3 regions of the Streptomyces sp. R35 genome follow, and region 1 is predicted to be linked to each of the others. Evidence: riboswitches for the same ligand, from Rfam matches in the RefSeq annotation. Region 1 holds a riboswitch; each other region holds the start of a gene.

What was found. Region 1 has a riboswitch for cyclic di-AMP ahead of AB5J50_RS24300 (M23 family metallopeptidase). Riboswitches for the same ligand answer to the same signal wherever they lie in the genome.
Region 2: it holds a riboswitch for cyclic di-AMP, as region 1 does, so the genes downstream of both, AB5J50_RS36790 (M23 family metallopeptidase) here and AB5J50_RS24300 (M23 family metallopeptidase) in region 1, are expected to answer to the same signal.
Region 3: it holds a riboswitch for cyclic di-AMP, as region 1 does, so the genes downstream of both, AB5J50_RS30845 (NlpC/P60 family protein) here and AB5J50_RS24300 (M23 family metallopeptidase) in region 1, are expected to answer to the same signal.

Annotation. Positions count from the first base shown of each region.
Region 1 is NZ_CP163440.1:5,313,077-5,320,597, reverse strand. Features, by position in the region: gene AB5J50_RS24330 (hypothetical protein) at 1-318, shown strand, start outside; gene ribA (GTP cyclohydrolase II) at 305-931, opposite strand; gene AB5J50_RS24320 (MarR family winged helix-turn-helix transcriptional regulator) at 1,178-1,681, opposite strand; gene AB5J50_RS24315 (dihydrofolate reductase family protein) at 1,754-2,890, shown strand; tRNA gene AB5J50_RS24310 (tRNA-Met) at 3,166-3,239, shown strand; gene AB5J50_RS24305 (PP2C family protein-serine/threonine phosphatase) at 3,352-4,563, shown strand; cyclic di-AMP (ydaO/yuaA leader) riboswitch at 4,797-4,954, shown strand; gene AB5J50_RS24300 (M23 family metallopeptidase) at 4,966-6,006, shown strand; gene AB5J50_RS24295 (aldo/keto reductase) at 6,172-7,116, shown strand; gene AB5J50_RS24290 (PrsW family intramembrane metalloprotease) at 7,274-7,521, opposite strand, start outside.
Region 2 is NZ_CP163440.1:8,135,519-8,143,039, reverse strand. Features, by position in the region: gene AB5J50_RS36805 (GNAT family N-acetyltransferase) at 1-177, opposite strand, end outside; gene AB5J50_RS36800 (HPr family phosphocarrier protein) at 353-634, shown strand; gene AB5J50_RS36795 (GntR family transcriptional regulator) at 853-1,548, opposite strand; gene AB5J50_RS36790 (M23 family metallopeptidase) at 1,769-2,533, opposite strand; cyclic di-AMP (ydaO/yuaA leader) riboswitch at 2,546-2,706, opposite strand; gene AB5J50_RS36785 (pitrilysin family protein) at 2,932-4,320, opposite strand; gene AB5J50_RS36780 (M16 family metallopeptidase) at 4,317-5,678, opposite strand; gene AB5J50_RS36775 (DNA topoisomerase (ATP-hydrolyzing) subunit A) at 5,937-7,521, shown strand, end outside.
Region 3 is NZ_CP163440.1:6,761,817-6,769,337, forward strand. Features, by position in the region: gene AB5J50_RS30820 (PspC domain-containing protein) at 1-284, shown strand, start outside; gene AB5J50_RS30825 (response regulator transcription factor) at 281-1,054, shown strand; gene AB5J50_RS30830 (NlpC/P60 family protein) at 1,059-2,132, opposite strand; gene AB5J50_RS30835 (hypothetical protein) at 2,528-2,881, shown strand; gene AB5J50_RS30840 (tellurite resistance/C4-dicarboxylate transporter family protein) at 2,859-3,836, opposite strand; gene AB5J50_RS30845 (NlpC/P60 family protein) at 3,934-5,100, opposite strand; cyclic di-AMP (ydaO/yuaA leader) riboswitch at 5,108-5,281, opposite strand; gene AB5J50_RS30850 (ScyD/ScyE family protein) at 5,538-6,620, shown strand; gene pcrA (DNA helicase PcrA) at 6,696-7,521, shown strand, end outside.

The DNA.
Region 1 (7,521 bases):
GCGATCGACGAGCTGTGCGCGGCGGCCACGCCCGGGCCGTGGTTCGTGCGGAGCCTGGACGACGACCACGCCATGAATCTCGTGGCGGTCAGCACGGTCGAAGACACCGGGCGGGGTGAGCGGTGGCCGGCGTTCGACCACGGTGAGATCGTCGCGGCGACGCTGGTGCAGCAGCCGCGTTACGTCGACTGCGCGGACGAACGCTGGGACGAGAACGCGGCGTTCATCGCGCTGGCGAGGGACGCCGTGCCCCGGCTGGTGGCGGAGGTCAGGCGGCTTCGGTGGATGGCCGGCGAGGAGGGTGTCAGCCCGCCGTGAGCTCCGTCAGGGGCAGCGTGTGCTGGGTCTGGAGGACCTTGGCGCGCAGGTAGCGGACGTTGTGGGCCGTGGTGAAGACGCCCGTCGGGACGCGGTGGGAGACCGTGATGCCGAGGTCGCGCAGCTGATCGGCCTTGTCGGGGTTGTTGGAGAGCAGGTCCAGGGAGTCGATGCCGAGGGCCTGGAGCATCTGCGCGGCGGCCGTGTAGTCGCGGCCGTCCTCGGGCAGGCCGAGAGCGGCGTTGGCGGCGTAGGTGTCGAGGCCCTGGTCCTGGAGGGCGTACGCGTCGAGCTTGTTGTAGAGGCCGATGCCGCGGCCCTCCTGACGGAGGTACAGCAGCACGCCGCCCCGCTCCGCGATCTGCTCCACCGCCTCGCGCAGCTGCGGGCCGCAGTCGCAGCGGGCCGAGCCGAAGACATCGCCGGTCAGGCACTCGGAGTGCAGTCGCACCAGCGGGTTCGCGGCGGGCTTGCCGAGGACGACGGCGAGGTGTTCCTTCTCGTCGGCGAGGCCGTGGAAGGTGACGAGCTCCGCGTCGACCGAGTAGCCGTCGCCGAAACGCAGGGGCACAGTGACGCGGGTGCGCACCGTGGCGGTGGGGAAATCGCGCATGTTGTCTCTCCGGTCCAGCGGGTGTGGTGCCAGGTGTGGCGCCGGTTGTCATGCCATGTGCGGAGCAGTGTTTCAGATTTGAAGCACTAGGTCCGGGAGAGACAGTACACGGTGCTTTAAAGTTCAAGCAACGCTTTTTGGCCGACTATGTGTCGCACGGCTCACATGCATCACATAGCTCGCGCGGCTCGCGCGACTCGCAGGGCTTGCGCGGCTCGGCTCCCCCGCCGGCTCGTGACGCCGGCCTCAGGAGGAACGTCGCCGCCACGGCAGATCTTCCCCGCAGGCCCCGGGATTCTCTCCCTGGATGCCCCGAGCGATGCTCGCGGAGATCTCCTCCAGCTGTCCGACCTGCTCCGGGGTCAGATGGTCGAAGAGTGCCGCCCGGACCTGCTCCACATGGCCGGGCGCCGCCCGCTCCAGGATGGCTATGCCCTCGTCCGTGAGCACCGCGACCTGGCCGCGCTTGTCGCTGGGGCAGCCCTCCCGGCGTACCAGGCCGTCGTTCGCCAGCCGGGTCACGCCGTACGTCAGCCGGCTTCGGGTGATCTTCAGGATCTCGGCGAGGTCGGTCATCCGCAGCCGCCGGTCCGGTGCCTCGGAGAGCATGGCCAGGATGGAGTAGTAAAGGTGCGGCATGCCGGCATCCGCCTGGAGCTGCCGGTCGATCGTGTCCTCCAGGAGCGAGGAGGCGGCGATGAACGAGCGCCAGGCGCGTTGTTCGGCGGGCGAGAGCCAGCGGGTCGTCATGCCGCCAGTCTAGGTACTGTTTAAAAGTTGAACCACTAGGAGCCTAGAGCTCGGAGCTGGAGGGTGCGCCCCATGCCCCACCCCTACGTCCTGTTGTCCGCCGCCGTCTCCCTCGACGGCTTCCTGGACGACACCGGCCCCGAGCGGCTGCTGCTCTCGGGCGCCGCCGACTTCGACCGGGTCGACGAGGTACGGGCGTCCAGCGACGCGATCCTGGTCGGCGCGGGCACGCTCCGCTCGGACAATCCGCGGCTCCTGGTCAACTCGGCCGAGCGGCGAGCCGCGCGGATCGCCTCCGGACGCCCCGAGTACCCGCTGAAGGTCACCGTCAGCGGGTCCGGCGACCTCGACCCGGCGGCGCAGTTCTGGCACACGGGCGGCGAGAAGGTCATCTATACGACGGACGAGGGCGCGGCGAAGGCCTCCGACCTCCTGCACGGCCTCGGTGTCGAGGTGGTGTCGACCGGGCCCGATCTCGACTGGCGTGTCCTCCTCGAACACCTTCATGACGTACGAGGTGTACGGCGCCTCATGGTCGAAGGGGGTGGGCGGGTGCACACCCAGCTGATGCGGGAGGGGCTCGCCGACGAGCTGCAGCTCGCCGTCGCGCCGTTGTTCGTGGGGGAGGTGGACGCGCCGCGGCTGTTCGGGCCCGGGGCGTATCCCCCCGGGCGGATGCGGCTGGTGGAAACACGGCCCGTCGGGGACGTCGTCCTCATCCGGTACGTCCCCACGGCGCCCGGTGTCGGGGGGCTCGCCTCGGCCGCGGACCGGCACTGGCTGGGGCTCGCGTGTGAGCTGGCGGAGTTGTGTCCGCCCTCGGAGACCGCGTTCAGTGTGGGGGCGGTGGTCGTGGCCGCCGACGGGACCGAGCTGGCCCGGGGCCACTCCCGTGAGGGGGACGATTCCGTGGTCCACGCCGAGGAGGCGGCGCTCGCCAAGATCGACCCCGCCGACCCGCGTCTCGGCTCCGCCACGGTGTACAGCAGTCTGGAGCCGTGCGCCCGCCGCGCCTCCCGGCCCGCGCCGTGTGCCCGCCTGATTCTCGACGCGGGGGTACGGCGGGTTGTCACCGCCTGGCGCGAGCCGGACACGTTCGTCGCCGGCGCCGACGGTAACGCGCTGCTGGCAGCCGAGGGTGCCGATGTCGTCGTACTCCCGGAGTACGAGCAACGCGCGACCGCCCCCAACCGTCACCTCTTGGGCTAGGCCCGGCGGTTTCCTCGCCCCCGCCGCCCCTACCCGTCCCATCCCCAGGGGCTCTGCCCCTTCGACCCCCGGGGGTAGTTCGTCGGCTGCGGGCCGGTGGGGGTTGCTCGCGCAGTTCCCCGCGCCCCTAAAAGCGTCCAGGCCGCCCCCGTCTTTTGTCTTTAGGGGCGCGGGGAACTGCGCAATCTTTTAAGCGGGGCTCGGGGGGCGAGAAACCGGTGCTGGGGAACGTGGGTGCTGGGGGTCCCGCGGATGGCGTACACTGGTTTTAACGACGCGGGGTGGAGCAGCTCGGTAGCTCGCTGGGCTCATAACCCAGAGGTCGCAGGTTCAAATCCTGTCCCCGCTACTGAAGGCCAAGGGCCGGAACTCGGATTCACGAGTTCCGGCCCTTGGTGCATGCGGACCTGCGTCCCACGTCCCCCGGTCGGTCCACACCGCTCGCCCCGGCCCCTCACTCCATGAACCCTGAACGAGTGGGGCAGCAAGCAGACGAGCAGCGGACCGACAGCCCCGTACCCGTACCCGCGCCCGATCCCGCCCCGGGGGCCACCCCCGTCCCGACGGACCCGGCCCGCCGCAGGATCTCGAACGCACGGGCCTTCGTCCGGACACTTCCCGCACTGCTCATCGCCGTCGGAGCGGTCTACGACTACGTCACCCCGTCGGACTTCACCGCGGCCCCCCTCTTCACAGCCGCCCCCCTCGTGGCCGCGCCCCTCTACTCACTGCGCGGCACCGTCCTCACCGGCATCCTCGCCCTCGCCGCCGTCTTCGCGGTCCACCTCAAGCTCGACATCGTCCTGAACGTCGACTCGGTCACCGAATCGGCCACCGTGGCCACGGCCGCCGTCCTGGCCGTGCTCATCAACATCCTCGTCCGCCGCAGCGACGAACGGCTCGCCTCGGTCCGCGAGATCGCCGAGTCCGTGCAGCGCGCGGTGCTGCCGGAGCCCGAGGAGCGGATCGGCGGTCTGGAGGTCGCGGCGCGGTACGAGGCGGCGCAGGCGGACGCGTTCATCGGCGGCGATCTGTACGCAGTGCAGGACTCCCCGCACGGCGTACGGCTGGTGGTGGGCGACGTACGCGGGAAGGGGATGGGCGCGGTGGCCGCCGTAGCGGTGGTGATCGGGGCGTTCCGGGAGGCGGCCGAGCAGGAGGCGACGCTGGAGGCGGTCGCCTGCCGTCTTGAGCGGGCGCTGGCCCGCGAGGGGACCCGGCGGGACGGCCTGGACGCCTTCGAGGGGTTCACGACGGCCGTACTCGCGGAGATCCCGCACGACGCGGACGTCGTACGGATCGTCAACCGCGGCCATCCCCCGCCGCTGCTCCTGCACGCGGACGGCACGCTCGTCGCGCTCGCCACCGAGGATCCCGCGCTGCCGCTCGGCATGGGCGAGTTGGGCACCTGGCCCGACCGGGCGGTGGCGGCCGTATTCCCGCGGGGAGCCACGCTGCTCCTCCACACCGACGGCCTGTCCGAGTCCCGCGACGAGCGCGGGGAGTTCTACGATCCCGCCCCGCGTCTCGTCGGCCGCGCCTTCCCCGGGCCCGACGCTCTGCTGACCGCCCTGGCCGAGGAGGTCCGCCGGCACACGGGCGGCGCCCTGACGGACGACATGGCGCTGCTCGCCGTACGGCGTCCGGGGGAGTTGGCCGAGGGGGGTTCTTGATCGTTGTCACAAGGGGTGATCGGACGGTGTCCCTCCGCATAACAGCTGACACACCATCAGCTGAATCGACGTCGATGAAGCGTGGTCAACTCGCCCGGTTTACGCCAGTGGTGACCCCAAAGTCCTGGCCAAAAGCGTTAACGATCAGTCCGAACAGCTTGGAATCCGGTACCCGGGTCTATTAACGTTCGATAACGCAGCGCGGTCGTCCCAGCCGTCACAAGAGATGGCTCCGTGCGCACGCGCCGAATCCCGCAAGGGAACCGGGGAACCACCAACTTGGGGTGAATCGAGCGTAATCCGTCGTGGGAACACGACAGGTATACGCGCGTAGGAGACCTTCCTGCTCCGAACCCGTCAGCTAACCCGGTAGGCGAGAAGGAAGGAAAGGAGTGCGCCCACGTGGCGTCCAACCGGCCTGCCCAGCCAACCTCGTTCGCGCCGAACGACACACAGCCCTTCGGCTACGCCTACGGCAACGACGAGGGGCCTTGGGAGGAGTGGAACCCCACTGAGGATTCCGTCCGTCCCGTTCGCGGCCGGCACCGCGTCAGCAAGCAGCGCGGTGGGGGACTCGCCCGCAGCTCCACGGTTCTCGGCGTCGGCGTCATAGCCGCCGTGGGCGCGGGTGGCATGGCCACCGCGGCGCCCGGCAAGCCGCCGGTGTCGATCTCGCTGCCCGACCTGTCGTCGGTCACCGAATCCGCCAAGGCCCTGATATCCGACGGCGATTCCGCCACGCCCAAGGGCTCTTCCACCCCGCTCACCACCGCCGGCCTGACCAGCGCCGACACCGCGCAGGGCAGCACCGACGCGGGTGAGGCGCTGCGCGCCCGCATCATCCAGCAGGCCGAGTCGCAGCAGGACCAGGTCGACAGCGCGGCCCAGGAGGCCGCCGAGGCCGCCGCCGCGAAGCAGGCCGTCGCGCTCGCCGCCAAGCAGCAGGACGACGCCGAGGCCAAGGCCGCCGCCGCCAAGAAGAAGGCGGACGAGGAAGCCAGGCAGGCCGCCGAGGCCAAGCGTCTCGCCGAGCTCGCCAAGAGCTACTCGCTGCCCACCTCCTCGTACACGCTGACCGGGCGCTTCGGCGACGCCGGCTCCATGTGGTCCTCCGGCTACCACACGGGCCTCGACTTCGCCGCGCCCACCGGCACCCTGATCAAGGCGATCCACAGCGGCACCGTCACCGAGGCGGGCTGGGCGGGCGCGTACGGCTACCGCACGATCCTCACCCTCGACGACGGTACGGAGCTGTGGTTCTGCCACCAGTCGTCGATCAGCGTCAGCGTGGGGCAGAAGGTCGCCACGGGCGACGTCATCGGGCGCGTGGGCGCGACGGGCAATGTCACCGGGCCGCACCTGCACCTTGAGGTCCACCCCGACGGCGCCGCCACCGCGATCGACCCGATGGCGTGGCTGCTCAGCAAGGGGCTCAATCCCTGAGACCGGTTCCTCTTGAGGCCGGCTTCTCCTGGAGTCGGCTTCTTTTTAGGCCGGCGCCGTTCTTTTCCTGATCCCCGGCGGTCCTGACGACAACCCCCCGACGTCAGGGCTGCCGGTCCGGTTTGTCTGGAATACAGTCATCCCGTGCGGGCGTTGAAGCTGATCATGACTTCTCTCCGCAAGCTTGGCTCGTCCGACCTCGAGGTCTTCCCGCTCTCCCTGGGCGGCAACGTGTTCGGCTGGACCGCCGACGAGGCACAGTCCTTCGCCGTGCTCGACGCGTACGCGGCCGCCGGCGGCAACTTCCTCGACACCGCCGACCAGTACTCGTCGTGGATCGAGGGCAACAAGGGCGGCGAGTCCGAGACCATCATCGGCAAGTGGCTCAAGGCACGCGGGAACCGCTCCGACATCGTGGTCGCCACCAAGGTCAGCCAGCACCCCGAGTTCCCGGGGCTGTCCGGCGCCAACATCAAGGCCGCGGCCGAGGCGTCCCTGCGCCGCCTGGACACCGACCACATCGACCTCTACTACACGCACTTCGACCAGCCGGAGGTGCCGGTCGAGGAGATCATCGGTGCGCTCGACGAACTGGTGAAGGCCGGCAAGGTACGCCACATCGCCGCCTCCAACATCTCGCCCGAGCGGCTCCAGGAGTCCCTGGAGTTCTCCGACCGCGAGGGCCTCGCGCGGTACGTCGCCCTCCAGCCGCACTACAACCTCGTCTCGCGCGACACCTACGAGGGCCCGCTCCAGGATCTCGCCTCCCGCACCGGCCTCGCCGCCGTCCCGTACTTCGCGCTCGCCTCCGGCTTCCTCACCGGCAAGTACCGCCCGGGCGCGACGGTCGACTCGCCTCGCTCCGCGGGCGCGGCACGCCACCTCGACTCCGAGCGCGGTGTCCGGGTCCTGGCCGCCCTCGACGAGGTTGCCCAGGCCCACGAGGTCCCGGTGGCCACGGTCGCGCTGGCGTGGCTGGCCGCCCAGCCGACGGTCGCGGCACCGATTGCTTCGGCGCGGACGGTGGAGCAGTTGCCGGCGCTGCTGGGGGTGGCGGACCTGGTCCTGACGGACGGCGACCTCGGGAAGCTGACGGAGGCCTCGGCGTAGCAGCTCCCGGCTTTCGCGCAGTTCCCCGCGCCCCTTTTAGGGGCGCGGGGAACTGCGCGAACGGCCCCCACCGGCCCGCAGCCGACGAACCGGCCTACGGGGTCTGGGGCGGAGCCCCAGAAGGATGGGACGGGTAGGGGCGGCGGGGGCGAGGAAACTACGAGCGGTACGGGTTGTACGCGGGATACGGGGCCGCAGGTCCGTAGGGCTGGGTGTAGGGCTGGCCGTAGGTGTACGCGTAGCCGTGTACGGGCCACGGCGGGGGTACCGGGACCACCGGAGCCGTCGCCCGGGCCGCGTACGCCAGGGCCGGCCGGGCGATGTCCCGGCGGCGCCACAGCTCGTCGAGCAACTCGCGCTCCCGTACGACGAAGTCGGCCCCCGCACGCCCCCGCCGCCCCCGAT
Region 2 (7,521 bases), 2.8 Mb from region 1:
ATACGGCGCGAAGAAGCGGTAGTACTTCGACTCGTCGGACACCTGCTCGTAGAAGCTGACCAGGCGCTCGGCATCATCAACGGTGATGGGCCTGATGCGTGCGGTGCCGCCGTCGCGCAGCACCACGTCGGCCTCCCAGTGAGCGGGGTACTCGTGCCGGTCCGACGAGGTCTGCATGGGCCCCAGAGTACGGCTCGCGTCCGACAACGGCGCGAGGCAGTCTGTGGAGGACGGAAGTCGGACCGAGGCCGCGGTCCGACGTCACTCCGGACGGGACGAAGTGCCGCCCGGGCATGCTTCACGTTATGGGACACTGGTCTAGACAACCCTGAACACTGAAGGGCAGCATCACATGGCTGAGCGCCGCGTCAACGTCGGCTGGGCTGAGGGCCTCCACGCCCGTCCCGCCTCCATCTTCGTCCGGGCCGCCACGGCCTCCGGCATCCCCGTGACGATCGCCAAGGCCGACGGCAACCCCGTCAACGCGGCCTCCATGCTCGCGGTCCTCGGCCTGGGCGCCCAGGGCGGCGAGGAGATCGTCCTCACGTCCGACGCCGAGGGTGCGGAAGCCGCCCTCGACCGTCTGGCGAAGCTGGTCGCGGAGGGCCTTGAGGAGCTCCCCGAGACCGTCTGAGCATCACGCGCACCGTGCGGCGGAGCCGCGTCACCCCACCCCGGGCGGCGCGGCTCCGCCGCTTTTCGGTACACCGTCCAGGAATTCTCTGCGCGCCACCCGCACACCTCGCGCCGCACACACGGAAATAGCGCGCGCCGGAATTCACGGCACGCGAAAAGAGGGGCAACAGAAATAGACCCCCTGCCGAATATCCCTCTTTGTATACGGCGCCCTTGTTAATGCCGCAGGCCCGTCATGTTTACGGGATGTTGCGAAGTCCTCACACGTTCCGGACGATCTCCGCCGCCGGGAAACCGGAGCCGGTGCGCGGCCGAGGCGCGCTCGGTATGCAGGGCCGTGATCGCCCTGGCCCGCTCGCTGTCGCCGCGCGCGACCGCGTCCACGATGCCGCCGTGCTCCGCCCAGGACTCCGCGGGGTTGGCCGGCGCCTCCACCGCGTACATCCAGGCGATCTTGTGCCGCAGCTGGCCGAGCGTGGAGGTCAGCGCGGGGCTTCCGGAGGCCTGCGCGAGGGTCTCGTGGAACCAGCCGCCCAGCGAGCGCAGATCCTCGCTGTGGCCCCTCCTGGCCCGCTCCTGACCCAGCCTGACCAGGCCTCGGAGCACCTTGAGGTGGGCCTCGGTACGGCGCTGCGCGGCCCGTGCGGCACCCAGCGGCTCAAGGAGCATGCGCATCTCGAGCAGGTCGGAGGCCTCCAGCTCGGTGGGCTCCGCGACGCACGCACCCGCGTGCCGCCGGGTCACGACGAAGCCCTCGGCCTCCAGCGTGCGCAGCGCCTCGCGCACCGGGACGCGCGAGACGCCATAGCGACGCGCGAGCAGTTCCTCGGTGAGCCGGCTCCCTCGCTCGTAGACACCCGCGACGATGTCGTCACGGATCGCCGTGCATACCGAGTGCGCCGGAATACGCATGACCGGACCTCCGCTTTAATCCCCGCGAAACGCCATCGATTGACGCTTGTTCAGTGACTCTATTGCAGGGAGCCGGAATTTCCGATGGCAGACCGAAATCCAGGGATATTTTTTGGACAGACGGCCGTGCGAAACGACGATGCCCCGGCTCGGCGGGCCGGGGCATCGGAAGTGGTGGAGATCTGATGAAGCGGTCGTCAGACGTTCACGCCGCCGAACGTCAGACGTTCACGCCGTGCGAGCGAAGGTACGCGACGGGGTCGATGTCCGAGCCGTACTCCGCGGTCGTACGGGCCTCGAAGTGGAGGTGCGGCCCGGTGGTGTTGCCGGTGGCCCCGGAGAGGCCTATCTGCTGACCCGGGGTGACCGTCTGGCCCACGGAGACGCCGATCGACGACAGGTGGCCGTACATCGTGTACGTGCCGTCGTGCATCTTGATGACGACCTGGTTGCCGTAGGCGCCGCCCCAGCCGGCGGTGACGACCGTGCCGGAGCCCACGGAGTGCACCGAGGTGCCGGACGCGGCGTGGAAGTCGACGCCGGTGTGGCTGCCGGAGGACCAGAGGCTGCCGCCGGCCTTGTAGCCGGTGGAGATGTACGAGCCGGTGATCGGCACGACGAAGGTGTTGAGGCGCTTGCGCTCGGCGGCGCGGGCGGCGCGCTCCTTGGCCTCGCGCTCCTTCTTCGCCTCCTCCGCGGCCTGCTTACGGGCGGCCTGCTCGGCAGCCTTCTTCGCGGCGGCCTCGTCGGCGGCGCGCTGCTGGGCCGCGGCCTGGGCGTCGATCTTCTCGGCGAGGGAGTCGCCGATGGTGATGACGGGGGTGAGCCCGGTCTGCTCGACGGAGGACTCCGCGGCGAGCGCGGGGGCGGCCAGGGTTCCGATCACACCGGTGGTGGCGAGCGCCGCGACGCCGACGGCGTTCGTGGTCGTGCGCTGCACGCGGCTCGGGCGACGGTGCTTCCCTGTGCCACAGGTGAACGCCATGTAGGGGCTGATCCTTTCCTTCCTTCTCGCCTACCGGGTTAGCTGACGGGTTCGGAGCAGGAAGGTCTCCTACGGACCCCCTCCTGGGAGGGCGTCCGATTCACCCCAGGGACTACGTGTGGGTCCCCGGCTCCCCTGGCTCGCGCCGTACGGGGACTCGGCGATGACTGTCCGGTGCCGCGGGCGCGGCGCACTGCCTGACGAACAGCCGCACCGACGCTAATCGGGACATCTTTCAATCGACAAACGGATCACGGCTTTTGTAGCGCATGCCACAGGGCAGACAGGCAACCTCCCTACCAATACGGACATCTTGGGGATGAAGTCCGGACAAAAGAAGACCCAGGTGACTCTTCAGTCACCTGGGTCCTCAGGGAGTGGCTCTGTTCCGCTCTGCTCTACTCGGCCCGGACGACAGTCACTTCACCGATTCCGAGGGCTGTGACGGGCTCCTCGATCTGCGCGGCGTCGCCCACCAGGACGGTCACCAGACGGTCCACCGGGAAGGCGTTCACGGCGGCCGCGGTGGCCTCCACGGTGCCGGTCGCGGCGAGCTGCTGATACAGCGTCGCCTGGTAGTCGTCCGGCAGGTACTGCTCGACCTGGTCGGCGAGCGTGCTCGCGACGGCTGCCGCGGTCTCGAACTTGAGGGGCGCCACGCCCACCAGGTTCTGCACGGCGACATCGCGCTCGGCGTCCGTCAGGCCCTCGGCGGCGAGGGTGCGCAGCACCTTCCACAGGTCGTCGAGCGCCGGACCGGTGTTCGGGGTGTCCACGGAGCCGCTGATGGCGAGCATCGCGACGCCCGTGCCGTCCGGCGCGGCGCGCAGCACCTGGCCGAACGCCCGCACACCGTAGGTGTATCCCTTTTCCTCGCGCAGGACACGGTCCAGGCGCGAGGTGAGGGTGCCGCCGAGGCAGTACGTGCCGAGCACCTGGGCGGGCCACACGCGGTCGTGCCGGTCGGCGCCGACACGGCCGATGAGCAGCTGTGTCTGGACGGCACCGGGCCGGTCCACGATGATCACGCGGCCGGTGTCGTCGGCGGTCACCGGCGGCACGGGACGCGGCTCGGCGGACGAGCCGGTCCAGGAGCCGAGCGTGTCGGCGAGCAGCGCGTCGAGGTCGACACCGGTGAGGTCACCGACGATGACCGCGGTGCCCGTCGCGGGGCGAACATGCTTCTCGTAGAAGGCCCGTACGGCCGCCGAGTCGATCTTCTGGACGGTCTCCTCGGTGCCCTGGCGCGGGCGCGACATGCGCGCCGTCGCCGGGAACAACTCCTTGGAGAGCTCCTTGGCGGCGCGGCGGGCCGGGTTGGCCGCCTCGTGCGGGATCTCGTCCAGGCGGTTGCGGACCAGTCGCTCCACCTCGCTGTCCGCGAACGCCGGTGCCCTCAGGGCGTCGGCGAGCAGACCGAGCGCCTTGGGGAGGCGCGAGACGGGGACTTCGAGGGACAGGCGTACGCCGGGGTGGTCGGCGTGTGCGTCGAGGGTGGCGCCGCAGCGCTCCAGCTCGGCGGCGAACTCCTCGGCGGAGTGCTTGTCGGTGCCCTCGGAGAACGAGCGCGCCATGATCGTGGCGATGCCGTCGAGGCCCGCGGGTTCGGCCTCCAGCGGCGCGGCGAGGATCACCTCGACGGCGACGACCTGCTGGCCGGGGCGGTGGCAGCGCAGGACGGTCAGACCGTTGTCGAGCGTGCCGCGCTCGGGCGACGGGAAGGCCCACGGCCTGGCCTCGCCGGCCTGGGGCTGCGGGTGGAAGTCCATGGTGGCGAGCTCGGTCACTTCGCCGCCTCCTCGTCGGTGTCTTCAGCGGCGTCGGTGTCTTCGGCGGTTTCGGGGGCGGTGGGTTCGTAGACGAGCACCGCGCGGTTGTCGGGGCGCAGGCGGGCCTTGGCGACCTCCTGGACCTCCTCGGCGGTGACGTCGAGGACGCGCTGCACGGCGGTCAGGGCGAGCTGCGGGTCACCGAACAGGACGGCGAACCGGCACAGTTCGTCGGCACGGCCCGCGACCGTGCCGAGCCGGTCCAGCCACTCGCGCTCCAACTGGGCCTGGGCGCGTTCCATTTCCTCGGCCGTGGGGCCCTCCTCGGCGAACCGGGCGAGCTCCTCGTCGACGGCGGCCTCGATGACCGGGACCTCGACATCGCCGGACGTCTTCACGTCCAGCCACCCCAGGGAGGGCGCTCCGGCCAGGCGCAGCAGGCCGAACCCGGCCGCGACGGCGGTGCGGTCGCGGCGTACGAGCCGGTTGTAGAGCCGGGAGGACTCGCCGCCGCCGAGGACGGTGAGCGCCACGTCGGCCGCGTCGGACGCGCGCGTGCCGTCCTCCGGGAGCCGGTAGGCGGCCATCAGGGCGCGCGCCGGGACCTCTTCCTCGACGACCTCGCGCAGCTGCTCGCCCATGATGTCGGGCAGCGAGCCGTCACGCGGGGCGGGCTTGCCGTCGTGCCCGGGGATGGAGCCGAAGTACTTCTCGACCCAGGCGAGCGTCTGCCCCGGGTCGATGTCGCCGACGACCGACAGCACCGCGTTGTTGGGCGCGTAGTAGGTGCGGAAGAACGCGCGGGCGTCCTCCAGGGTGGCCGCGTCCAGGTCCGCCATCGACCCGATCGGGGTGTGGTGGTAGGGGTGGCCCTCGGGGTACGCGAGCCCGGTCAGCTTCTCGAATGCGGTGCCGTAGGGCACGTTGTCGTAGCGCTGCCGGCGTTCGTTCTTGACGACGTCCCGCTGGTTCTCCATGGACTCGTCGTCGAGCGCGGCGAGCAGCGAACCCATGCGGTCGGCCTCCAGCCAGAGCGCGAGCTCCAGCTGGTGGGTGGGCATGGTCTCGAAGTAGTTGGTCCGCTCGAAGCTCGTCGTGCCGTTGAGCGAACCGCCGGCGCCCTGGACGAGTTCGAAGTGGCCGTTGCCGTGGACCTGCTTGGAGCCCTGGAACATCAGGTGCTCGAAGAGGTGAGCAAGTCCGGTACGGCCCTTGACCTCGTGGCGCGAGCCGACGTCGTACCAGAGGCACACCGCCGCGACCGGGGTCAGGTGGTCCTCGGAGAGCACCACGCGCAGGCCGTTGGCCAGGCGGTGCTCGGTCGCTGTCAGGCCGCCGGAGCCTGCCTCAGCTGTGGCCGTGTGACCCATGGGCATGTACGTCCCTTCGATCGCGGAAACTGCGTAGTTCCTGTCGGTCCTGCCACTGTATGCAAGCGCGCCGACAGGTGGCGAAGTTCCCGCACCTCGTACGCCGAGAGCGAGACTCGCGTACGTCACAGCCGCGTCCCGGCAGACCCTCCGAGGGCCGCTACGGACGGGTCGCGGTCGGCGTTGTCAGTGGGGCGGTCCACAATGGTCCGCGTCAGATCCCGTTCATGCCCCGGCAGAGACTGTGAAGGAGCCGCAGCAGCGATGGCCCGCCGCAGCACGAAGACCCCGCCGCCCGACGACTCGTACGAGGAGAAGATCCTCGACATCGACGTCGTGGACGAAATGCAGGGCTCCTTCCTCGAGTACGCGTACTCGGTCATCTACTCGCGAGCCCTGCCGGACGCGCGCGACGGCCTCAAGCCCGTGCACCGCCGCATCGTCTATCAGATGAACGAGATGGGCCTGCGCCCCGACCGCGGCTATGTGAAGTGCGCCCGCGTCGTCGGCGAGGTCATGGGTAAGCTCCACCCGCACGGCGACGCGTCGATCTACGACGCGCTGGTGCGCCTGGCGCAGCCCTTCTCCATGCGCCTGCCGCTGGTCGACGGCCACGGCAACTTCGGGTCGCTCGGCAACGACGACCCGCCCGCCGCCATGCGTTACACAGAGTGCCGGATGGCCGACGCGACGTCACTGATGACCGAGTCCATCGACGAGGACACGGTCAATTTCACGCCGAACTACGACGGCCAGGAGCAGGAACCGGACGTCCTCCCGGCGGCGTACCCGAACCTGCTGGTCAACGGCTCCTCCGGCATCGCCGTCGGTATGGCGACGAACATGCCGCCGCACAACCTCGGCGAGGTCATCGCCGCCGCCCGCCACCTCATCCGGTACCCGGGCGCCGACCTCGAGACGCTGATGAAGTTCGTCCCGGGCCCCGACCTGCCCACCGGCGGCCGGATCGTCGGCCTCACCGGGATCAGGGACGCGTACGAGTCGGGCCGCGGCACCTTCAAGATCCGCGCCACGGTGTCCGTGGAGGACGTGACGGCGCGCCGCAAGGGCCTGGTCGTCACCGAACTGCCCTTCACCGTCGGCCCGGAGAAGGTGATCGCCAAGATCAAGGACCTGGTCGGCGCCAAGAAGCTGCAGGGCATCGCCGATGTGAAGGACCTCACAGACCGTGCGCACGGGCTGCGTCTGGTCATCGAGATCAAGAACGGCTTCGTGCCGGAAGCGGTCCTGGAGCAGCTCTACAAGCTGACGCCGATGGAGGAGTCCTTCGGCATCAACAACGTGGCCCTGGTGGACGGCCAGCCGCTCACGCTGGGCCTCAAGGAGCTCCTGGAGGTCTACCTCGACCACCGCTTCGACGTCGTGCGCCGCCGCAGCGAGTTCCGCCGCGGCAAGAAGCGCGACCGGCTGCACCTGGTCGAGGGCCTCCTCGTCGCCCTTCTGGACATCGACGAGGTCATCCGCCTCATCCGCTCCAGCGAGAACTCGGCGCAGGCCAAGGAGCGCCTGATCGAGCACTTCTCGCTCTCCGAGATCCAGACGCAGTACATCCTGGACACGCCGCTGCGCCGCCTGACCAAGTTCGACCGCATCGAGCTGGAGTCGGAGCGCGACCGGCTCAACGGCGAGATCGACGAGCTGACCGGCATCCTGGATTCGGACTCCGAGCTGCGCAAGCTGGTCTCCGGCGAACTGGCCGCCGTGGCCAAGAAGTTCGGCACCGACCGGCGCACGGTTCTCCTGGAGTCCGCGGGCACCGTCGCCTCGGCGGTCCCGCTCCAGGTGGCGGACGACCCGTGCCGGGTGCTGCTGTCCTCGACGGGCCTCC
Region 3 (7,521 bases), 1.4 Mb from region 1:
AGATGCAGGCCGCGCGGGAAGCGATGGTGAACGCGGCCAAGTACGGTGGCGAGGGCGGCGCCGTACAGGTCTACGCCGAAGTCGAGGGCAGGACGGTCTTCGTGTCCGTCCGCGACCGCGGCCCCGGCTTCGATTTCGACGCGATACCCGCCGACCGCATGGGCGTTAGAGAATCGATCATCGGCCGCATGGAGCGCAACGGCGGCACGGCGCGACTGCGCGCGGTGCCGGACGGCGGCACGGAGGTCGAGCTGGAGATGGAGAGGGCGGAGAAGACGTCATGAGCGACGCGAACGGGCCTGTGGAGTCCGGCAGTTCTGCTGAGGAGACCCCTTCGGCCGCCGCATCCGGAGAGGCCGCGGGCGCGGCCGATTCGGCCGGCGCCGGAGGCGGGCGTCGGGTGCGCGTCGTGCTCGTCGACGACCACCGAATGTTCCGTACGGGCGTGCGGGCCGAGATCGGGCAGACCGAGCGGACCGGCGTCGAGGTGGTCGGCGAGGCAGCCGACGTCGACCAGGCGGTCACGGTCATCACGGCCACCCGGCCCGAGGTCGTCCTGCTCGACGTCCATCTGCCGGGCGGCGGCGGCGTCGAAGTGCTGCGCCGCTGTGCCCCGTTGATGGCCGACGCCGAGCAGCCGGTCCGCTTCCTCGCGCTGTCCGTGTCGGACGCGGCGGAGGACGTCATCGGGGTGATCCGCGGCGGCGCCCGGGGGTACGTCACCAAGACGATCACCGGCACGGACCTCGTGGACTCCGTCTTCCGAGTCCAGGACGGCGACGCGGTCTTCTCGCCCCGCCTCGCCGGGTTCGTCCTGGACGCGTTCGCCTCGACCGACGCCCCGCCCGTCGATGAAGACCTCGACCGCCTCACCCAGCGCGAGCGCGAGGTCCTGCGCCTCATCGCCCGCGGGTACGCGTACAAGGAGATCGCCAAGCAGCTGTTCATCTCCGTCAAGACGGTGGAGTCCCATGTCTCGGCGGTCCTCAGGAAGCTCCAGCTCTCGAACCGGCACGAGCTGACCCGCTGGGCCACGGCACGACGGCTCGTCTAGCCGCTCACGCCACCCGAGTGGCCCCCGCGAACGGCATCTCGTCGATCGGCGCCACGCGCACCGGCGCCGTCGGGTTCGGGGCGTGGATCATCATGCCGTTGCCCACGTAGATGCCGACGTGGCTGATGCCGGAGTAGAAGAACACCAGGTCGCCCGGGAGGAGTTCGGAGCGCGAGACGCGGCGTCCGGCATCGATCTGGGCGTAGGTCGTCCGGGGCAGCGACATGCCCGCCGAGCGGTACGCGGCCTGCGTGAGGCCCGAGCAGTCGAAGGCGTCGGGGCCCGTGGCGCCCCAGACATAGGGGCTGCCGAGTTTCGCGTAGGCGTAGGAAACGGCCGCTGCCGCACGGGAGTTGGGGGCCGCGACGGTACCGGACGACGACACCGGGTCCAGGTCCCGGGCCGACGAGCGCGAGGCGCGCTGCCCACCGCCACCGGCCCCGCCGGTCTCCCCGAGCCGCGCGCGCTGGTCGGGGCTGAGCTGGGACAACAGCAGCCGTGCCGCGTCGAGTTTTCCGTTGATCGTCTTCTTGTGCCGCTTCAGCTCGGCCTGCCGCGACTTGAGCGAGGCGAGTTCCACGTGCGCGGCGCCGCGCAACTGCTCGATCTCCCGCAGCTGTTTGCGTACGCGGCCCACGGCTGCCGCCTGCCGGCTGCCCGCCCGCTCGGCGAACGCGGCCCCGTCCAGGTACTGGTCGGGATCGTCGGAGAGCGCGAGCTGCAGCGCGGGGTCGAGGCCGCCGCTGCGGTACTGCGCCGCCGCTATCGAACCCAGTGCGTCCCGCGCCGAGTTGAGCCGGTCCTCCTTGCGTGCGGCCTCGTCGCGCAGCGTGTTCAGCCGCTCCTCCGCCTTGTCGGCCTTCTCCTTGGCGCCGTTGTACTTCTCGGTGGCGACCTCCGCCTCCTCGTACAACTTGTCGACCTTGGCCTTCACCTGTGCCGGAGACAGCTGCGGTTCGGCGTGCCCGGTCCCGTCGAAGCCGGTCGCCGTCGCCGCGCCCGCGAGGGCGATCGTGGCGGCTGTGCGGGCCGTGTTTCCGCCGAGCGAGCGCGGTTTGGGCTTGCGGTGCGCTGCCACGAGGGCCCACATCCTTCGGTACGACCGCGAGGGGAGCGCGGTTTAGGTGACGCGTCCGGCGGCGGCCCACACAGGGGGAGCGAGCCGCCGCCGGACCTTCTCGGCGGTGGTGGCCGGCTGCCGCCCCTGGCCCGGGCGGCGGTGGGGAGCCGGTCACCTGGTGGAGGACGCTAAACCTGGGAGTGAGGCGTTGGTAACGCCATGTGCGGAACTGTCGCCACTGGATCGGCCAGTGACCGTATGTGACCGTGATCCCCGCCTGGCGTCGCCGACTTCACGCAGTGCGATGACCGATGCCGCGAATCCGGGGAAACCGGGGTTGCCCGGGTGCTAGGGGTTACAAGGGGTGGGCCGGTGACAAGGGGGACTCGGGCGTCCGATTAGGCTCCGGCGTCATGGACGTACTCATCCATCTCTTCGTCGGCCTGCACATCATCGGCATCGCCTCGCTTCTCGGCGGCTTCCTCACCCAGATGAAGGCGATGGGCCAGGGCACCGCCCGCTTCGTCCCCGCGATGCTGCATGGCGCGCTGACCATGCTGGTCACGGGCGTCGTACTGGTCGGCCTCAACCAGGCCGACGACAACACGGTCAACACCATCAAGATCGGCGTGAAGCTGGCCCTGCTGATCGTGATCCTCGGGCTCGTCTATGTGAAGCGGGACGACGAGAAGGTGGACAAGGGCCTCTTCGGGCTCGTCGGGCTGCTGACCACCGCGAACATCTTCATCGCGGTGCTCTGGACCTGATGGCCACGGCGGACGACCGCACGGCTCCCGCCGCGACGGCCAGCCACGCCGCCACCGCGATCCACAGCAGCACCTGCCCCGGCCCCTTGAGCCAGGGGACGTCGAGGGCGGTCGCGACCGACAGGGTCGCCACCGCCGTCATCCCCATCGGGAAGACGGACGCCCAGCGCCGTACGTCGTGCTGGGGTCTACGCCACACCAGCTCCGCGACGGCGAGGACGCAGTACCAGGCGAGGTCGAGCACCAGCAGCGCGACGGTCACGGCGCGCAGGACGCCCTGGTCGTCGTTGTTCCACAGGTACGGGTTCACGTGGCGCGCGGCGATGAGCTTGGCCCCGGTCAGCGCCGAGATGGCGAGCGCGCCGCCCGCGACCCAGTGGTCCCCGGCGCCCCGGGCCACCTCCCTGAGGTCGAAGTGCGCGAGCGCCACCCCGTAGAGGGCGATCCCGAGCCAGAACAGCACCAGCGCCGTATGCGCGAGCCACTCCGGGCCCACGGCCGCGGCGAGCGTGGCGCCCAGCACCGCGAGCCCCTGCGTGGCCACACACACGAGGAACACGACTCCCGTCATACGGCGCTTCCAGTGCCGTATGACGTTGAGGAGCAGCACCGGCCAGAGGACGGCCGACAGCGCGAGCAGGGCCTCGGCCGGCCCCTGCCACCCCAGTGCTGACAGCCCCGTACCGAGCACGGTGGTCGCCGCGACGGCGGTGAGCCCGGCCGGTGTGCCCGCCTCCTCCACCCACCGCTCCCGCTCCCGCACCAGCCGGACGACGAAGTCCGCGGCGAGCGCGAGCCAGCCGGCGGACGTCAGGGCCAGCGCGATGCGGGACAGGGTCTCGTAGCCGGTCAGATGCAGCCCGACCGAGATGATGCCGGTGGCCATGACGGCGGCACCGGCGGCGGGCGGCCGCTGGGCCCACCAGGTGCGGAGCGGGGAGACGGCTGCTGGCATGGGGCCGATGCTAGGGATCTTCGGGCCGGTTGCCCGCGGGGCACGCGCGCGCGTGGCCGATGACAAGCCTCACGCGCGCGTGGCCCGCAAGAACGCGTTACGCAGGACGCACCACGCTGTGGATGATCGAGGTCCCGCCGTAGTAGATCGACTCCTCGCGGACGTACGCACCCGGCTTCGGCGCGTGGATCATCATGCCGTTGCCGATGTAGAGACCCACATGGCTGACGTCGTCGTAGAAGAAGACCAGGTCGCCGGGCTGGGCGTCGGAGAGGGAGACCGTCGTGCCTGCGTTCACCTGGTCGGTTGTGACGCGCGGCAGTGTGACGCCGGCGGCCTTCCAGGCGGCCTGGGTGAGTCCGGAGCAGTCGTACGAGCCGGGGCCCGTCGCGCCCCAGACGTACGGCTTGCCGATCTGGGCGCGGGCGAAGGCGATGGCCTTGGCGGCCTTGGTGGCGTACGAGGAGTCGGTGGTGGTCGAGCTCGACGAACCGGTCGAGGTGCTCGACGACGACTCCTGCTGGGCCGCCTTCTCGGCCGCCGCCTTCGCCGCGGCCGCCTGCTGCTGTGCCAGCTCGGCCGCTTTGCGGTCGGCCTCCTCCTGCTTCTTCTTCTCGATCGCCGCGAGCCGCGCCTTCTCCTGGGCGGTCAGATCCGAGAGCAGTTCGCGGGCCGCGGAGAGCTTCTTCTGAACGTCTGCCTTGGACGTCTTGAGCGCGCTCTGCGAGGTGGTCAGCGTCTGCAGGCTCTTGGAGGCCTCCGCGCGCTTCTTCGTGGTGGCGGCCTGCTCCGTGATGTAGTCGTCGACGGCCGCCTTCTGGCGGGTGGTCAGACGGCTCATCAGCTGGGTCTGGTCGAAGTAGTCCTGCGGGTCGTCGGCGAGCAGGAGGGTCGCGGTGTCGGGGGCGGAGGCCCCGGTGCGGTACTGCGCCGCCGCGAACGAACCCAGCTCCTCGCGCGAGGTGTTGAGCTTCTCGGTGCGCTTGGCGACGTCGTCGAGGAGCCTGTCGACCTTCTTGCGCTGCTTGGAGGTCTTCTCCTTCGCCGCGTTGTACTTCTCGGTGGCCGACTCGGCCTGGTGGTAAAGGTCGTTGACCTTCTTCTCGACTTCTTCGAGGCTCGGCCTGGGCTCGGCCGAGGGCGCGGCGTTCGCCGTCTGGGAGAGCAGGGCCACCGAGGTGAGCGCCGCCGTCGCCAGGGCGGCGGGGGTCCGTATGCCTGCTACGCGCGTACCCGTAGGACGCGGTGTGCGATGCGACGCCAAGAGAGGCGACTCCTTCCGTCATCCGCCTACCGAGTTAGCTGTCGGGTTCGGGCGGGTGGTTCCGGAAGGTTTGCCCTACGGTCCTTGCCCCACAAGGCAGGTGGACCGATTCACCCCAAGGTCGGTTGGGTCCCCGGCTCCGGCTGCCGCGAGGGCGCGCCGAACTCGGCGGAGGCCGCACGGCCCGGCGATGTTCGCCGGTGCGGGTCGAACGGCCTGCCCGGCACGCTAGCCAACTCGTGTGGCCCGTGTGAAGTTTGATGTGCGATATGCCCGATACATTTTCGTGACCTTTGCCCTGGGCGTCACCCCGCGCGGTCAATCCGGAGTGATCTGTGGTGACTTGTCAGGAGTGGCGTCGTCCGCCCCGTTCCGGGCGCTACCTTCCAGCCAGTCACGGTCGGATGCCGTGGGGGTGGGTAAAGGGGGGTATGGCCATGAGGAAGCGCAAGGCATTCGTCGTCGCCACGGGAGTCGCTCTCGCAGTCACGGGAGCCGTCGCGCCCGCGAGCGCCACCGGCGGGCACGCCGCGGGCAAGCCCGTCGTCCGCGTCATCGCGACGGGCCTCGACAATCCGCGCCAGCTCTCGTACGACAACGGGCAGCTGTACGTCGCCGAGGCCGGCCGGGGCGGCAAGAAGTGCCTCGGCGGCGGGCCTGAGAGCGACGAGACCTGCATCGGCACCACGGCCGCCGTAACCAAGGTCTTCTGGGACGGCGGCGCCTGGAAGCACTACCGGGTGGTGGACGGGCTGCCCTCGGGCGCCGCCAAGGACGGTGGCTTCGCGACCGGCCTGGACGGCGTCTCCGCACTGAACGGCAGCGTCTGGGGCGTCGAGACCTGGGCCCCGCCCGAGGCCGGGGTGCCCACGGGCCCGCCCTGGAACAAGCTCGGCAAGCTGCTCTGCGTCGCCCCCGGCAAGGCGACGATCGCCGCCGACATCTCCGCCGTCGAGCTCAGGTACAACCCGCACAAGACGGCCGTCGACTCCAACCCGTACGCCGTTCTCGCGCTCGCGGACGGCCGCAAGATCGTCGCCGACGCGGCCGGGAACGACCTGGTGGCCGTCTCGCCCGACGGCAAGGCCCGCCCGTTCACCGTCTTCCCGGACCACGACAAGCACGAGTCGGTCCCGACCTCGCTGGCCCTCGGCCCCGACGGCAGCCTCTATGCAGGCGAGCTGAACGGCGAGGCCACCAAGCCCACCGCCCGCGTCTGGAAGGTCGACCCGGCCACCGGAAAGATCCTCGGCTGGAAGAGCGGCTTCGGATCGATCACCGGCATCGCCTTCAACCGGAGCGGCGATCTGTACGTCAGCCAACTGTTCGCGAGCCTGGTGACCAAGGTCGCACACGGGAAACGTACGAATGTGCGGGTGCCGTTCCCGGCGGGCGTGGCCGTGGACCCGTACGACGGCAAGGTCTATGTCTCGGCCTGGTCGATCGCCGACCGTAACGGAACGGTGCTGGAGGGCAAGAAGACGCCGGGCGGACAGCTCTGGAAGATCCTGGGCTTCTGAGCCGCGTCACCACTTCCGGTCGAGTTTTCAGGGTGGCGGCGGGCTGTCAGTGGGGCGGCCTAGACTCGGAGAGCGATGAGCAGCCTCTTTGATGACAGCTTCCTGGCGGACCTCAAGCCCTCACGGGCCCACGAGGAAGAGCCCCCGCCGCCGCCCGAGGACGATCACGTACCGGAGCCCGTTCCGGACGATCTGTTCGGCGGGAAGTTCGACGTGCCGCCGGACCGGGACGCGTACTACCGCGACGGCGCGCCCCGGCCCGCCGTGGACGCGGCGGCGCTGCTGGACGGGCTGAACGAGAACCAGCGGGCGGCCGTGGTGCACTCCGGCGCCCCGCTGCTCATCGTGGCCGGCGCGGGCTCCGGCAAGACCCGTGTGCTCACGCACCGGATCGCGTATCTGCTGGCCGAGCGCAATGTCCACCCCGGCCAGATCCTCGCGATCACCTTCACCAACAAGGCCGCGGGCGAGATGAAGGAGCGCGTCGAGCACCTCGTCGGCCCGCGCGCGGGTGCGATGTGGGTGATGACCTTCCACAGCGCGTGTGTGCGGATCCTGCGCCGCGAGAGCAAGAAGCTCGGCTTCACCTCCTCCTTCTCGATCTACGACGCCGCCGACAGCAAGCGCCTGATGGCCCTGGTCTGCCGCGACCTGGACCTCGACCCCAAGCGCTTCCCGCCGAAGTCGTTCAGCGCCAAGATCTCGAACCTGAAGAACGAGCTGATCGACGAGGAGGACTTCGCGGGCCAGGCCGCCGACGGCTTCGAGAAGACCCTCGCCCAGGCCTACGCGATGTACCAGTCGCGGCTGCGCGAGGCCAACGCGCTCGACTTCGACGACCTGATCATGACGACGGTCAATCTGCTGCGCGCCTTCCCGGACGTCGCCGAGCACTACCGCC